Regions from separate parts of the Cupriavidus taiwanensis LMG 19424 genome, predicted to be linked through region 2. Evidence: riboswitches for the same ligand, from Rfam matches in the RefSeq annotation. Region 2 holds a riboswitch; the other holds the start of a gene.
What was found. Region 2 has a riboswitch for glycine ahead of gcvT (glycine cleavage system aminomethyltransferase GcvT). Riboswitches for the same ligand answer to the same signal wherever they lie in the genome.

Region 1: it holds a riboswitch for glycine, as region 2 does, so the genes downstream of both, RALTA_RS17330 (D-amino acid dehydrogenase) here and gcvT (glycine cleavage system aminomethyltransferase GcvT) in region 2, are expected to answer to the same signal.

The regions. Positions count from the first base shown of each region.
Region 1 is NC_010530.1:355,815-364,376, forward strand. Features, by position in the region: gene RALTA_RS17315 (IclR family transcriptional regulator) at 1-722, opposite strand, end outside; gene RALTA_RS17320 (CaiB/BaiF CoA transferase family protein) at 847-2,082, shown strand; gene RALTA_RS17325 (MltF family protein) at 2,301-3,848, shown strand; gene RALTA_RS17330 (D-amino acid dehydrogenase) at 3,829-5,097, opposite strand; glycine riboswitch at 5,152-5,271, opposite strand; glycine riboswitch at 5,272-5,370, opposite strand; gene RALTA_RS17335 (TonB-dependent receptor) at 5,596-7,884, shown strand; gene RALTA_RS17340 (sialidase family protein) at 7,889-8,562, shown strand, end outside.
Region 2 is NC_010528.1:3,239,699-3,248,260, reverse strand. Features, by position in the region: gene RALTA_RS15045 (L-serine ammonia-lyase) at 1-357, opposite strand, end outside; gene gcvP (aminomethyl-transferring glycine dehydrogenase) at 450-3,380, opposite strand; gene gcvH (glycine cleavage system protein GcvH) at 3,532-3,912, opposite strand; gene gcvT (glycine cleavage system aminomethyltransferase GcvT) at 4,012-5,139, opposite strand; glycine riboswitch at 5,234-5,359, opposite strand; glycine riboswitch at 5,381-5,468, opposite strand; gene RALTA_RS15025 (glycine zipper 2TM domain-containing protein) at 5,543-5,770, opposite strand; gene RALTA_RS15020 (UvrD-helicase domain-containing protein) at 6,040-8,136, shown strand; gene RALTA_RS15015 (ABC transporter substrate-binding protein) at 8,161-8,562, opposite strand, start outside.

The sequences.
Region 1 (8,562 bases), on a different contig from region 2:
GGGTCCTCGTGCAGCGACTGGCGCAACGGCGCCGCGATCGCATGGATCTCGGGCCGCCATTCGCCGCGGCTCAGGCAATAGCCGTGCGCGCGGAAATGCTTCTGGTCCTCCGTCCACATCTGGCGCTCCTGGCTGAAGCGCTGCGGGTCTTCGACCCGCAGCCGGTTCAGCAGCGCCGTGCGCTCGTCCGCGCTGCACGCCAGCAGCACCGCGCGGCCGATGGCACTGGCCAGCAGCGGGCGCGTGCTGCCGATGTCCGGCTGGTAGAAGTTGCCCGGATCCAATCGGCAACTGTCCACGTAGACCACCGACAGGCGCTCGCGCATGCCCAGGTTCACGGTGCAGCCAGTCTCGCGCGCGATGGCCTCCATATAGGGCCGGGCCACCTGGCGGATCGCCAGACCGGCCAGCATCGGGTAAGCCAGCGCCAGCACGCCCGCGCCGAGCCGGTACTTCTGGTTGCCGGGCACGCGGCTGAGAAAACCCAGCAGCCCCAGCGTGTACGTGAGCCGCGATACCGTCGCCTTGGGCAGCCCGGTGCGCGCCACGATGTCCTGGTTGCCCAGCACCGGGCTGGACGGCGTAAAGGCGCGCAGCACCTCGAGCCCGCGCGACAGGTTGGTGGCGAACTGGCGATCGGTGGCGAGGGCGTCCTCGCTGGCCAGGCCGGGCAGGGGTTCCGGGTTGCGGTCCATGCTGTGCGGTGGTTGCTTGGGTTCCATGCTGGGATCCGGAAATGGGGGCGTCACTGTTGTAGCACGACAGTTCCGCACAGCGAAACCGTACTTGCGCCCCGGCCGGCCGCCTGCCACCTTGCAGCGGACAACCTTGCCGCCGGAGACCCGCATGCCAGACACCAACGCACAGCCTGTATCGCCCGAAGCACCGGGCAACGGCCCGCTTGCCGGGTTGCGCATCCTCGACATGGCCACCGTGGTGGCGGCGCCGTTTTCCGCCACGCTGTGCGCCGACATGGGCGCCGAGGTGGTCAAGCTGGAACTGCCCGACGGCAGCGATCCGCTGCGCGGACTCGAGCCCGTCACCAGGGACCACGCGCTGTACTGGAAAGTGACCAACCGCGGCAAGCGCGGCATCTCGCTGGACGTGCGCACGCCGCGCGGCCGCGAGATCTTCCTGCGCCTGCTGCCGCGCTTCGACGTGCTGGTGGAGAATTTCCGCACCGGCACGCTGGCGCGCTGGGGACTCGATCTTGAAACGCTGCACGCGGCCAACCCCAGGCTGATCGTGCTGCGGCTGACCGGCTTCGGCCAGACCGGGCCGGATGCGACGCGCCCGGGGTTTGCCCGCATCTTCGAAGCCAGGAGCGGCTTCACCAATCTCGCAGGCACGGCACAGAGCGGGCCAATGCATATGAACTACCCGGTAGGCGACATGATCGCCGGCCTGTTTGGCGCCTTCGCCATCGCCACCGCGGTGGCGGAGCAGCGCGCCAGGCCAGCCCAGCCCGGCCGCGAGATCGACCTGGCCGCCACCGAGGCACTGTTCCGCCTGCTGGATCCGCTCGCCATCGAATACGAACAGCTCGGCCATGTGCGCCAGCGCGCCGGCAACCGCACCACCTACGCCGCGCCGTCCAACATGTACCGCACGGCGGACGACACCTGGGTCACCGTGGTGGCCTCTTCCGATGCCACCTTCCGCCGGCTGGCCGAAGCCATGGGCGCACCGCAACTGGCCCAGGCACCGGAGTACGCCACCAACGCCGGCCGCGTGCGCCATATCGAAGCCCTCGACGGCTGCATCGCCGAGTGGTTCGCCGCGCAGCCCTACGCCGCCGCCGCGGCGCGGCTGGAACAATGCCAGGTGCCGTTCAGCAAGGTGTTCAGCATCGCCGATATCGTCGAAGACCCGCAGATGGTGGCGCGCCAGGCCATCGTGCGGCTGCCCGATGCAGACCTGGGCACGGTGCCGGCGCCTTGCGTGGTGCCGCGGTTTTCGGGCTACGCGCCGCCGTCACCGCGTACCGGGCCGGATGTGGGGGAACACAATGCGGAGGTGTATGGGGAGTTGGGTATTGGGAAGGAAGCGTTGGCGCGGTTGCGGGAAGAGGGGGTGGTTTGACATAGCCGTACTGCGGCGAGAAGTCATCCTCGCTGAATGCCCGTGGCGCAGGCCAGGCGATGTTGCGCGAAGTGGCGGCCGCGTACTTGCTCCGGGCTTGCAACTCCCCCGCTTGCAACTCCCCGGCTTGCAACTCCCCGGCTTGCAACTCCCCATTTGGCGCCTAGACTCCATATGGGCAAACCGCGCGCTTGCTTGCGCGGCTTGCAACCCCCGCCATGTCCGCTGTCCGCCCTTCCCGTTGGCTGGCAGGCCTCCTTGTGTCTGGCCTGATGGGCGCGCTCAGCCTTTGCGGGCCGGCTGCCCTGGCCCAGCAAAAAGCGCCATCGCAAAATCCGCCAGCCGCGGCATCGGCCCCTGCCGCTACCGCTGCGACAGGCCAGGACACTCCCGCGAAGCCGCGCGGCCTGAACCTTGCCAACAAGCCCCGTACCGGCGACTTCGACGTGATGCTCAAGAGCCGCGTCATCCGCGTACTCGTGCCGTACAGCCGCACGCTTTACTTCAGCGACAAGGGCCGCGAGCGCGGACTGACCGCGGAGCTGGTGCGTGACTTCGAGCGCTACCTGAACAAGAAATACGCCGACCAGCTCGGCAAGCGCCCGCTGACCATCATCATCATCCCGACCACGCGCGACCGGCTGCTGCCCGACCTGATGGCAGGGCTTGGCGATATCGCCGCCGGCAACCTGACCGAGACCGAAAGCAGGCTGAAGCAGGTGGACTTCACCGCGCCGCGCGACCGCAAGCCGGTGCGCGAACTGGTGATCACGGGGCCCAAGGCGCCGCCGTTGCAGCGCCTCGACGATCTCGCCGGAAAAACCGTGCACGTACGGCGCGCCAGCAGCTATTTCGAAAGCCTGACCGTGCTGAACGACGGCCTGCGCCGCGCCGGCAAGGCGCCGATCAAGCTGGTCATGCTGCCCGACGCGCTCGAGGACGAGGACGCGCTCGAGATGCTCAACGCGGGCGTGCTGCAGATCCTGGTGGTCGATGACTGGAAGGCCGCGACGTGGGCGCAGATCCTGCCCAACATCAAGGTGCGCGAAGACCTGGCCGTGCGCGAAGGCAGCTATACCGGCTGGGCCTACCGCAAGAACAGCCCGCAGCTGCGGCAGGCGATCGAAGACTTCTACGTCAACTTCGTCAAGAAGCAGGGCGGTGCGGAGTACCGGCTCAAGCAGACCATGCTGCGCATCAAGCAGATCAAGAACAATACCGACGATGCTGAGTACAAGCGCTTCCAGCAGACCATCGCCTTCTTCGAGAAGTACGGCAAGGACTATGGCTTCGATCCGCTGATGCTGGCCGCGCAGGGTTTCCAGGAATCCCAGCTGAACCAGGACGCACGCAGCCATGTCGGCGCGGTCGGCATCATGCAGATCATGCCGGCCACCGGCAAGGAACTGAATGTCGGCAACATCCGGATCGCCGAAGCCAATGTCCACGCCGGCGCCAAGTACATGGACCGGCTGATGACGAAGTACTTCCCCGACGCGCATTTCTCGGAGGCGAACCGGCCGCTGTTCGCCTTTGCCAGCTATAACGCCGGGCCGGGCAATATCGCCAAGATGCGCAAGGAAGCGGCGGCGCGCGGGCTGGATCCCGACAAGTGGTTCAACAATGTCGAGATCGTGGTGGCCGAGAAGATCGGCATCGAGACCACCACCTATGTGCGCAATATCTACAAGTACTACGCGGCGTACCGGCTGATGCAGGACATGCAGGCGTCGCGCGAGCGCGCGATCAGGCAGGTGCAGAAATAGCGGCCGGAACCGCCATCGCCGGCGCGCTTCCCAGCGCCTGGTCCACAACCCCCGCCACCATGTCCGCCGTCACCGCCGACAAGGTCCACCCCAAATGCCCGTGGCCGGTGTTGTAGAAGATGCAGGCCGCGCGGCCGCGACCCACGCGCGGCAGCATGTCGGGCATCATCGGCCGCAGCCCGGCCCACGGCACCACGCTGCGCGTGCTGACGCCGGGGAAGCACTGCTGCACCCAGTCCACCAGCGGGCGGATGCGGTCGGCGCGGATATCGCGGTTGGTGCCGTTGAACTCGGCGGTGCCGGCGACGCGGAAGCGGTCGTCGCCGAGGCGGCTGGTGACGAGCTTGGTTTCGTCGTCGAGCAGGCTCACCGTCGGCGCCGCCGCGCGGCTCGCGTCGTCGGCCAGGTTGACGGTGATCGAATAGCCCTTGACCGGATAGATGTTGACGCGGTCGCCCAGCCCGGCCGCCAGCGCGCGGCTTGCCGTGCCTGCGCAGATCACGGCGCCGTCGAAGGTGGAGGTGGCCGTGTCGGCGCCATCCTGCACGGTGACGGTGGCGCGCTTGCCGTCTGTTTTTACTGCACGCACGTCCTGGCCGTAGAGGCAGCGCACGCCCAGGCGCGCAATGGCCGCGGCCAGGCCGCTGGTGAACTTGTGGATGTCGCCGGTGGAATCGCTTTCGGTGAAGTAGCCGCCGTAGTACGACCCCGCCAGCGTCGGCTCGATCGCGCGCATTTCCTGCGGGGTCACGGCGCGCCGCTCCAGTCCGCCTTGCGCCAGCAGCGCGGAGACCCGGCCGGCATGCTCGAAGCCGGCGCGGTCGCGGTAGATATGGAGGATGCCGGCCCGCTTCAGGTCGAAGTCGATGCCTTCCTGCGCCGCCCACGCAAACAGGTGCTCGCGCGCGGCGATGGCCAGGCGAGCGGTCTCGATGGTGTTGCGGCGATAGTGGGGAATCGACGCGATGAACTCGGCGAACCACGACAGCTTGTGCCAGCTGGGCCGGGGATTGATCAGCAGCGGCGCATCGTTGCGCAGCATCCACTTCATCCCCTTGACGAGCGTGGACCAGTGGGTCCAGACCTCGGCGTTGGAAGCGGAGAGCTGCCCGCCGTTGGCGAACGAGGTCTCCATGGCGGCGTAGCGGTGCCGCTCGAACAGCGTGACGGAGAATCCGCGCCGGGCGAGCGCGTAGGCGGTGGTGACACCAGTGATGCCACCGCCGATGACAGCGATTGTCTTCATGATCTGCAGGATCCAGGAACGTCGAAGGGTAGGAGTCCGCACGCGACATGCGTGGCGGACGCCCCCTCTGTTCTGGACCTGAGAGATTCGCGGCGCCTTGCCGCGGGGGCGGGGCGCGCTTGCTCCTTCGGTATGCCGGGCGGACGATGGCGTCCGGCATTCTTCAGAGTGCACTGACGGGTGATGCCGGTCCTTTTGCCTGAGAGTTTCCGGGGCGGTTGCTCCTTCGGCGCCGTGCGCGGCGGGCGCCGCGACAGTCTCTCCCTGCATCACGCTGGCTGGAGGCCAGTCGGGGCAATGTAGTGACAAGGCTCCGTATTGGATATGCGGGTTAACACCGATGCATATGGATATGACCGTGCAAGGCGCGTCGCTATGTCGCATCGGCCCGCGGCTTGCGGCCCCATAAAATGTCAGCGCCCGCTAGCAGGGAGGTCCGGGGAGGAGCGCCTGATGCTGCGCAGGCGTAGCGAGCCCATAACGACGACAACAAGGTATTCCGTGAAGAAACATCGCATTGCACTGGCCGCTTCGGCAGTGCTGATGGGCCCCGCCGTGGCCGCTGCCCAAGGGGTGGAGGCAGCCGTGGGGGCGCCCGCGCCGCTGCAGGAGGTGGTGGTATCGGCCCGCCCCGACCGTGCCGAGACGCCGGCGATCCCGCCCAACACGCCGGCGCCGGCGTATGGCATCAGCAGCACGCGCATGGCCGACTTCAACGTGGTCAATACCGAGGACGCGCTCAAGTACGCGCCCAACCTCGCCGTGCGCAAGCGCTTTATCGGCGATATGAATTCGATCATCTCGGTGCGCAGCACCAGTTCGCGCCAGTCGGCGCGCGGGCTGGTCTATGCGGACGGGCTGCTGCTGTCCAACCTGCTCGGCTCGGACTTCAGCTTCCCGCCGCGCTGGTCGCTGGTCAATGCCGCCGAGATCGAGCGCATGGACGTGCTGTACGGGCCGTATTCGGCGCTGTATCCCGGCAATTCGCTGGGCGCGACGGTGCTGATTACCACGCGCACGCCGGAGAAGTTCGAGGGCGATGCCAGCGTGCAGCTGTTCACGCAGCGCTTCGGCCTGTACGGCACCCACGACAACTTCAACGGGGTGCATGCCAATGCCTATGTGGGCGATCGTGTCGGCCCGTTCTCGTGGCTGGTCAGCGTGGACCGGCAGGACAGCAAGAGCCAGCCGCTCAGCTTCTATACCGCGTCGCGCTCGACGCGGCCCGCTGGTGCGGCGGACACGCCGGTTTCCGGCGCCTATTTCGACCAGGACCAGAGCGGGCGCGACCGCGTGGTGATGGGCGTGAACAGCGAGGGCGTCACGCACACGGTGCAGGACCAGCTCAAGCTCAAGCTCGGCTACGACATCACCAGCACGCTGCAGGCGCAGTTCACCGCCGCCTACTGGCAGCAGGACCGCTCCAACACCACCGGCAGCTACCTGCGCGATGCCAATGGCAATGTGGTGTCCGGCGGCCCGGTGAACATCGGCGGCTACCAGTACGTGATTCCGGCCAATGCCTTTGCGCCGGGCAACGGCGAGGACGCGCGCTGGCTGTACGGCCTGTCGCTGCGCACGCGCAACCAGACCGGCTGGAATTTTTCCGGCGTGGCGTCGCTGTTCGACGTCAGCAAGGACGTGAGCCGCAGCGCCAACACCGTCGCCAACGGACCGGGCACGGTGACGTATGGCGACGGCACCGGCTGGCGCACGCTCGACCTGAAGGCCGACTACCGCCCGCAGCAGTTGCAGGGCGGGCACTGGGTCACGTTCGGCTACCACTACGACAACTACCGGCTGACCAATACCACCTACAACACCTCGGACTGGCGCGCGGCCACCATCACCGCGTTCAACAACGCCTTCACCGGCAAGACCGAGACCCAGGCGCTCTACGCGCAGGACGCCTGGTACTTTGCCGAGGACTGGAAGCTGATCCCGGGTGTGCGCTACGAACACTGGCGCGCCTATGACGGCAGCCGCAGCGAGCCTGGCGTGGACATCGGCTATCCGGTGCGCAGCGAATCCAACTGGTCGCCCAAGCTGGCGCTGGAGAAGGCGTTCGGGCAGGACTGGCTGGGCCGGCTGTCGCTGGGCCAGGCCTATCGCTACCCGACCGTGAGCGAGCTGTTCCAGGGCCGCATTACCGGCACTTCGCTGATCAACAACGATCCCAACCTGCGGCCGGAACGCTCGTTTTCGAAGGACCTGACCTTCGAGCGCACGGTGGAGGCGTCGAACTTCCGCGTTTCGCTGTATGAGGACGATATCCGCGATGCGCTGGTCAGCCAGACCAACACCACGGTGTTTCCTACCGTCACCAGCTTCCAGAATGTCGACCGGGTGCGCACGCGCGGCATCGAACTGGCCTACGACGGGCGCGATGTGCTGGTGAGCGGATTCGACCTGTCGGCCAGCGGCGCCTACAACCATTCGAAAACGCTGGAGAACGCCAACAACCCGGCCTCGGTGGACAAGTATTTCTATCGCATCCCGAAGTGGCGCGCCAACCTGGTTGGCACCTATCGCTTCACGCCGGCATGGGCCGGCACGCTGGCGATGACCTATTCGGGCCGGCAGTACAATACGCTCGACAATTCGGATACCAACCCCGACACCTTCGGCGGCACCAGCAGCTTCCTGACCTTCGACGTCAAGGTGACCTACAAGCCCGCGCGCAATGTGCGGCTCGGGCTTGGCATCGACAACCTCACCGACCAGCGCTATTACGTCTACCACCCGTACCCGGGCCGGACGTTCTACGCCGAGGCGAAACTTTCCTTCTGAGCACGTGAACACGCTGACCAACACCATGCCAGGCGCCCGCCGCGCTGTCCGCCTGATCGCTGCGGGACTGATGGCTTGCGCTACGCTGGCGTCGGCCACCGCGGCCGCGCAGGCGCATGGCAGCCACGCCGGCCACGGCGGCCAGGCCAAGCCGAAAGCGAGCGAGCTGGGCACCGGTGCCGCCTTCGACCGCGACGGCAAGCTGTGGATTGCCTACAAGGACGGCCAGCATGTCGCGGTGCGTGCGTCGGCGGACTACGGTCGCAGCTTCAGCGCGGCGCGGCATGTCAATGCCGCGCCGGAGCCGGTCGCCGCCGATCACGAAAGCCGCCCCAAGGTGGCCACCGGGCCCGACGGGCAGGTCTACATCTCCTGGACCCAGCCGCTGCCCACGCCATGGACCGGCTTTATCCGCTTTGCGCGCTCCACCGACGGCGGCAAGAGCTTTGCCGAGCCGCTGACGGTGCATGCCAACCGCGACCAGATCGCACACCGCTTCGACGCCCTCGCGGTGGACCCGGCCGGGCGCGTCTTCGTCAGCTGGATCGACAAGCGCGACGTGGCCGCCGCCGAGGCGCGCAAGCAGCCGTATGCCGGCGCCGCGATCTACTACGCCGTGTCGGACGACCACGGCAAGACCTTCCAGGGCGACTACAAGATTGCCGATCAATCTTGCGA
Region 2 (8,562 bases):
CTCGCGCCGGTAGAAGGCGATGTGCTCCTTCTCGACGAAGGGCACGATGTGGCGGCCCAGCAGCGACAGCTCGCGCGTCTTGCGCAGGGCCGCCAGGCGCGTGTCGATGGAATCGGGGTCGATGGTGTCGGGCGCCTCGCCCATCAGGCCCAGGATCACGCCCTTGTCGGTGCCGTGGCCCTTGCCGGTGGCGCCGAGCGAGCCGTACAGCTCCACCCGCACGCTGGCGACTTGCGGCAGCAGCCCGTCGCGCTCCAGCCCCTGCGCGAACATCAGCGCCGCGCGCATCGGGCCCACGGTGTGCGAGCTCGACGGGCCGATGCCCACCTTGAACAGATCGAATACGCTGACTGCCACGGACGGCCTCCAGATTGACGCCGGACCAGGCCGGCGGGCGCCGCGTTGCGCGGCGCCCTGAGTACAGCTTAGCTTGTGGCCGGGATGCCGGCTCAGTCCACCACGTAGTCGCTGACCGGCACGCAGGCGCAGAACAGGTTGCGGTCACCGTACACGTTGTCGGCGCGGCCGACCGGCGGCCAGTACTTTTGCGTGCGCAGCGATGCCACCGGGTAGGCGGCTTCCTCGCGCGTGTACTGGTGGGTCCACTCGTTGGCGGTCACCACCGCGGCGGTGTGCGGCGCGTGCTTGAGCGGGTTGTCCTCGCGGTCGAACGTGCCGTCGGCAACGCGGCCGATTTCCTGGCGGATCGCGATCATCGAGTCGATGAAGCGGTCCAGCTCATGCAGCGCCTCGCTTTCGGTCGGCTCGATCATCAGCGTGCCCGGCACCGGGAAGCTCATGGTCGGCGCGTGGAAGCCGTAGTCCATCAGCCGCTTGGCCACGTCTTCGTTGCTGATGCCGGTTTCTTTCTGCAGCGGGCGCAGGTCCAGGATGCACTCGTGCGCGACCAGGTCGTGCTGGCCGGTGTAGAGCACCGGGTAGTACGGTGCCAGGCGCTTGGCGACATAGTTGGCGGCAAGGATGGCGTTTTCGGTCGCGGCGGTCAGGCCGGCCGAACCCATCATCGCGATATACATCCACGAGATCGGCAGGATGCTGGCCGAGCCGAACGGTGCCGCCGACACGCCGCCGATGCCGCGCTCGTCGCGCCGGTAGCCGACGCTGTCCTGGTTGGGCAGGAAGTCCGCGAGGTGCGCGCCGACCGCGACCGGGCCCACGCCCGGGCCGCCGCCGCCGTGCGGAATGCAGAAGGTCTTGTGCAGGTTCAGGTGCGACACGTCGCCGCCGAACTGGCCCGGCGCGGCGGTGCCGACCATCGCGTTCATGTTGGCGCCGTCGACATAGACCTGGCCGCCGTGCCTGTGCACGATCTCGCAGATCTGCTGCACGCCCTGCTCGAACACGCCGTGCGTGGACGGGTAGGTGATCATGATCGCAGCCAGGTTCTGGCTGTGCTGCTCGGCCTTCTTCGCCAGGTCTTCCAGATCGACGTTGCCGTTCTCGTCGCAGGCCACCACCACCACCTTCATGCCGGCCATCTGCGCCGACGCCGGGTTGGTGCCGTGCGCCGACGACGGGATCAGGCAGATGTCGCGATGGCTTTCGCCGCGGCTGGCGTGATACGCATGGATGATCAGCAGGCCCGCGTACTCGCCCTGCGAGCCGGCGTTGGGCTGCAGGCTGACCGCGGCGTAGCCGGTGGCGGCGCAAAGCATGGCCTCGAGCTGGTCGATCATCTCGCGGTAGCCCACGGTCTGGTCCAGCGGCGCGAACGGGTGGATCTGGCTGAACTCGGGCCACGTCACCGGGATCATCTCGCTGGTGGCGTTCAGCTTCATCGTGCACGAGCCCAGCGGGATCATGGTGCGGTCCAGCGCCAGGTCCTTGTCTGCCAGCATGCGCAGGTAGCGCAGCATCTCGTGCTCGGCGTGGTGCGTGTTGAAGACCGGGTGCGTCAGGTATTCGCTGGTGCGTGCCAGCGCTGCGGGGAACGCGTCCTGCGTGGCGGCTTCGAGCTTGTCGAAGTCCAGGCCAGCGGGCAACGGCTTGCCTTGCGTAAAGACTTCCCACAGCGCGACCACGTCGGCGCGGGTGGCGGTCTCGTCCAGCGAGATGCCCACACGCGTGGCGCTGACATGGCGCAGGTTGATGCCGCGCGCAGTCGCAGCGGCGTGGATGGCTTCGGTGTTGAAGCCCGTTTCCACGGTCAGCGTGTCAAAGAAGGTAGCGTTGGTACGCGCGAAGCCGAGCGTTTCCAGGCCGGCAGCCAGCGTCGCGGTCAGGCGATGCACGCGCTGCGCGATGCGTTTCAGGCCTTGCGGGCCGTGGTAGACCGCGTACATCGACGCCATCACCGCCAGCAGCACCTGCGCGGTACAGATGTTGGAGGTGGCCTTCTCGCGGCGGATATGCTGCTCGCGCGTCTGCAGTGCCAGGCGGTAGGCCTTGTTGCCCTGCGCGTCGATGGTCACGCCGACCAGCCGGCCCGGCATCGAGCGCTTGAACGCATCCTTCACCGCCATATAGCCGGCGTGCGGGCCGCCGAAGCCCAGCGGCACGCCGAAGCGCTGCGAGTTGCCCACGGCCACGTCGGCGCCCCATTCACCCGGCGCGGCGATCAGCGTCAGCGCCAGCAGGTCGGCGGCAGCCACCACCAGGCCGCCGGCCGCGTGCACGGCGTCGGCGATGGCGCGGTAGTCATGGATGTCGCCGTTCACGCCCGGGTACTGCAGCAGCACGCCGAAGGCGCCCGCGGAAGCGGCGTCGGCGGCGGGGCCGACCTTCACTTCGATGCCCAGCGGCAGCGCGCGCGTGCGTACCACTTCCAGCGTCTGCGGCAGCACGTCGTCGGCGACGAAGAAGACGCTGGAATCGTGCTTGTTCACGCGCTGCAGCAGCGTCATCGCTTCGGCGGCGGCGGTGCCTTCATCGAGCATCGACGCGTTGGCGATATCCAGCCCGGTCAGGTCGGTCACCATCTGCTGGAAGTTCAGCATCGCTTCCAGGCGGCCTTGCGAGATTTCCGGCTGGTAGGGCGTATAGGCGGTGTACCAGGCGGGGTTTTCGAAGATATTGCGCAGGATGACGCCGGGCGTAATGGTGTTGAAGTAGCCCTGGCCGATGAAGCTCTTCAGCACCTTGTTCTTGCCCGCCAGCGCGCGCAGCTTGGCCAGCGCGGCCTCTTCGCTCAGCGGCTCGGTGAACTCGCCCATCGGCATGCCGTCGCGGCGGCGGATGGCGGCGGGGATGACGGCGTCGATCAGCGCGGCGCGGCTGTCATAGCCGAGCACCTTCAGCATGTGCTGCTGCTCGGGGGTATCGGGGCCGATATGGCGGGCGGCGAAGGCGTCGCGCGCCTCCAGTTCGGCCAGCGTGGGCCGGTTCACTTGGGCGGCGGTCATGGGAAGCGGGGCGTTCATTGGCAAGAACCTCGTGGGGCGCGTCGGCAGGTGGTCAGCCCGCCGGCGCGCTGTCAATTTGCTTGTCGTTCCCGCGAAGGCGGGAACCCAGTGACTTTTTCAGCGGCGCAAGCAAGCCACTGGATTCCCGCCTGCGCGGGAATGACGAAAATCAGGCGCCGACGCTGGCCTTGTAGGCGTCGGCCGACATCAGGCCGTTGACGTCGTCGCCGTTGGCCGGCTTGAGCTTGAACAGCCACGCGTCGAAGGCGTTGGCGTTGACGCTTTCCGGCGCCGCGGTGGCGGCCTCGTTGACGGCGATCACTTCGCCGGCCACGGGCGCGTAGATGTCGGAAGCGGCCTTCACCGACTCGACCACGGCCAGCGCGTCGCCGGCACCGACCGCCTTGCCCACTTCGGGCAGCTCCAGGAAGACGATGTCGCCCAGCGCGTCCTGGGCGTGGTCGGTGATGCCGATGGTGAGCGTGCCGTCGGCTTCGACGCGCACCCACTCATGCGACTCGGTGTACTTCAGGTCAGCGGGGAAATTCATGAAGGTTCTCCGGATTCAGATCTGTTTCTTGTTGGGTGATGCCTGCCCGGCAACGTTGCCGGCAGGCGAGGGCGACCGTTGGGTGAGCGGGGCGTTCCCTTAGCTCACGAGTGCCTTGCCATGACGCACAAACGGCAGTTTAACCACAGTCGCGTTGAGTTTGCGGTCGCGGATCTCCACCTGCACGGTGTCGCCCACGTTCACGCCTTGCGGCAGGCGCGCGAACGCGATCGATTGCGACAGCGAGGGGCTGAACGTGCCGCTGGTGATTTCGCCGTCACCGGCGGGGGTGATGACTTTCTGGTGGGCACGCAGGACGCCACCTTTGTCGCGCAGGATCAGGCCGAGAAACTGCTGGCGCGAACCGGCCGCGGCCAGCGCCGCCTTGCCGGTGAAGTCGCGCTCGCTCTGCAGGTCGACCGTCCACGCCAGGCCCGCATCCAGCGGCGAGACCTTGATATCCATGTCCTGGCCGTACAGGTTCATGCCGGCTTCCAGGCGCAGCGTGTCGCGCGCACCCAGGCCGGCCGGGCGCACGCCGGCGGCTTGCAGCTTTTCCCACAGGCCGGCGACGCTGGCGGCCGGTACCACCAGTTCGAAGCCGTCTTCGCCGGTGTAACCGGTGCGTGCCACCATCACTTCGCCGAGGGCCGGATCCTGCACCACCACCGCGTTGAACGGCTTGAGCGCGTCGGAAGGCTGGGTCGACGGGAAGGTGCTCCAGACCTTGGCGCGGGCATTGGGCCCCTGCACCGCGACGATCGCCAGCGGCGGCACGCCCGCGGGCGCAACGTCCTCGCGGCGCGGCGTGATGGTCACGCCGCTGCCGGTGGCCTCGTTGCGGGCGCGGATCCAGTCGATATCGCCGACCGCGGTGCCGGCGTTGACGACCAGGCGGAAACGGTCTTCCGCAAAGAAATAGACGATCAGGTCGTCGATGACGCCGCCGTGCTCGTCAAGCATGCAGGAATAGAGTGCCTTGCCCGGGGTCTGCAGCTTGTCGACGTTGTTGGCCAGCAGGCCGCGCAGGAAGGCGCGGGTATTGGGGCCGGCGAGGTCGACCACGCACATGTGCGAGACGTCGAACATGCCGGCATCGTTGCGCACGGCATGGTGCTCCTCGATCTGGGAGCCATAGTTGACCGGCATGTCCCAGCCGCCGAAGTCGACCATGCGGGCGCCGAGGGCGCGGTGGATAGCGTTGAGGGGCGTGGCCTGGAGCGTCATGGAATCCTCGGGGGCAGTCTCGGTTGGCGAAAACAAAAAAGGGTCATCCGCCGCAACGATCGCCAGCCGATATGGCCAGCAATCCGCTGCGGCGGATGACCCCTCTGTCCTCGATACCTGAGAGATTACGAGGCGGATCCTGCGGATTCCAGTCCTCGCGCGCCCCTTCGGTGGGCACGCTCGCCACGAATGGCGGGTGCCGCTCTCCAGAGTGCGGCATGCATCGTGTGCATGTTGCATGCCGATCCGACCGGTCCGTGGTGCCTGAGAGTTTTCGGGTGATACCCCTTCGGCGGCGCAGGCGATGCGCGCTCTCCCGGTCGGATGCGCGCAATGTACGGGAGGCCCCCGCCTTTGTCAAACCAAGGCAGAGGCTGCCGTACCCGCCGCTGCGCGACAGTGCTTACTTCTTCTTGTCGTCGGTGACGACGTTACCGATAACACCGCCCACTGCCGCCCCGCCCAGCGTACCCAGGGCGCTGCCGTCCGTCAGCACGGCGCCGCCCACCGCGCCGGCACCTGCGCCGATGGCGGTATTACGTTGTTTCGGGGTCATGTCCGCGCAACCGGCAAAGGCCGCGACCGTCATGCCGATCAGGGTCACCTTGGTCAAAGTTTGCAGGGTTTTCATTGTTGGCTCCGATGTGATGATTTGTGCATGCCCGAGCGATCCGGCGGACCGGGGGACACACTGGTTAGAGTGTCGCGTTATGTCATTGGCTCCGGTCTTTACGAAGTGTTACGCCAGTGACACAGCCGGGCCCGCGCGCGCGGCTTGCGCTGACTGACCCGCCGCGGCGCGCGTGTTAACATCGACGGCTTTGCCGCAGCCCCGGGTGACGGGATGCCGGCAAATCCCTTCTTTTCCTCGATTCCGCTGCCGCCCCGACATCTGCCCGCATGACCCATGGCCTGAACCCCGCCCAATCCGAAGCCGTCCGCTACCTGGACGGACCTTGCCTGGTGCTGGCCGGCGCGGGCTCCGGCAAGACCCGGGTGATCACGCAGAAGATCGCGCATCTGATCGAGGACAAGGGTTTCGAGCCGCGCCATATCGCCGCCGTCACGTTTACCAACAAGGCGGCCAAGGAGATGCAGGAGCGCATCGCCAAGCTGATGGAGGGCAAGACCACGCGCGAGGGCAAGCGCATCCCGCTCAAGCAGCTGACGGTCTGTACTTTCCACTCGCTGGGCGTTCAGATCCTGCGCATGGAGGCGGAGCACGTCGGCCTCAAGCCGCAGTTCTCGATCATGGATTCGGACGACTGCTTCGGCCTGATCCAGGAGCAGCTGGGTACCACCGACAAGAAGCTGATCCGCGGCGTGCAGAGCACGATCTCGCTGTGGAAGAACGGCATGGTCGATCCCGAGGCCGCGATCGCGCAGGCCGCCAATGCCGACGAGCACCAGGCCGCGCTGGTCTACCGCAACTACGTCGCCACGCTGAACGCCTACCAGGCGGTGGATTTCGACGACCTGATCCGCCTGCCGGCGGAGCTGTTCGCGCGCGATGAAGCGGTCCGGCTCAAGTGGCAGAACCGCCTGCGCTACTTCCTGGTCGACGAGTACCAGGACACCAACGCCTGCCAGTACCAGCTGCTCAAGCTGCTGGCGGGCGGCTCGCACCTGCGCGCGCCGGCCTTCACCGCGGTGGGCGACGACGACCAGGCCATCTATGGCTGGCGCGGCGCCACGCTGGACAACCTGCGCGGGCTGCAGACCGACTTCCCCAACCTCAAGGTCATCAAGCTGGAGCAGAACTACCGCTCCACCGTGCGCATCCTGGAAGCGGCCAACGCGGTCATCGCCAACAATCCCAAGCTGTTCGACAAGAAGCTGTGGAGCGAGCACGGCATGGGCGATCCCATTGCCATCCACCCGATGAACGACGAGGAGCACGAGGCCGAGTCGGTGGTGTTCCGCCTGTCGGCGCACAAGTTCGAGCGCCGCGCGCAGTTCCGCGACTACGCCATCCTGTACCGCGGCAACCACCAGGCGCGGCTGTTCGAGCAGATCCTGCGGCGCGAGCGCATCCCCTACGTGCTGTCGGGCGGCCAGAGCTTCTTCGACAAGGCCGAGATCAAGGACATCTGCGCCTACCTGCGCCTGATCGCCAATCCCGACGACGATCCCGCCTTTATCCGCGCGATCACCACGCCGCGCCGCGGCGTCGGCAACACCACGCTCGAAGTGCTGGGCACGTTCGCCGGGCAGGCCAAGGTGTCGCTGTTCGAGGCGGCGATGATGGGGGGCATCGAGGGCAAGCTGCAGCCGCGCCAGCTGGAGCCGCTGCGCGTGTTCTGTGAATCGATGGTGCGGCTGGCCGACCGCGCGGCGAAGGACCCGGCCACCGAGGTGCTCGACGACCTGATGGCCGGCATCCATTACGAGGCCTACCTGTACGACAGCTTCGACGAACGGCAGGCGCAGTCGCGCTGGACCAATACGCTCGAGTTCCTCGAATGGCTCAAGCGCAAGGGCACCAAGCCGGAAGCGGCCGAGGGCGAGGAAGCCACCGGCTACGACAACGCCGACGGCTTCGGCAGCGAAGGCAAGAACCTGCTCGAGCTGACGCAGACCGTGGCGCTGATGAGCATGCTCGAAGGGCGCGAGGAAGATCCCGACGCCGTGCGGCTGTCCACGCTGCACGCCTCCAAGGGACTGGAATATCCGCACGTGTTCCTGGTCGGCGTGGAAGAGGGGATCCTGCCCCACTGCCGCGAAGACGACGACATGACCGACGAGAAGATCGAGGAAGAGCGCCGGCTGATGTACGTCGGCATCACGCGCGCGCAGCGCAGCCTGCAGATCAGCTGGTGCAAGAAGCGCAAGCGCGCGCGGGAGACCTACTCGTGCCAGCCGTCGCGCTTCATCGGCGAGATGAAGCTGGAAGAGGCGCCCGCGCCGGTCGACGCAACCCCGGCAATGAGCCCGAAGGACCGCCTCGGCGCGCTCAAGGCGCTGCTGGGCAATGGTGGCAAGGCGGTCGCCGGCTGAGCGTGCCCGGCGCCCTAGCAACGTCTAGCGCGCGCCTGTCACCGCCAGTGTCACGTACTGCGAGCCGCGCTGCCCGTGCGTGAAATCCAGCGTGAAGTCGCCCACGTCGACGCGCCCCTGCAGCGCCCGCCGCAGCTCCGCCGTGCCGCCCGGGCGCGCGCCCTGCAGCGACCGCGCCAGCCAGGCGGCGCCGATATAGCCCGCCAGGGTCGCCGGCGACGGCGGCTCGTCCAGGTATTGCTTCATGCGCGCCACGTGTTCCTTCACCACCCGCAACGTGGCCTGCTGCGGGCCCGGCGCTACCTGGGTCAGCACCAGGCCGCCGGCGTAGCCGCGGCCGAGGATCTCGCGCGCGGCATTGGCGCTGACCGAGGACAGGCCGACCAGGAACCCGTACCAACCCTGCGCGGCCAGTGCCCGGCCCAG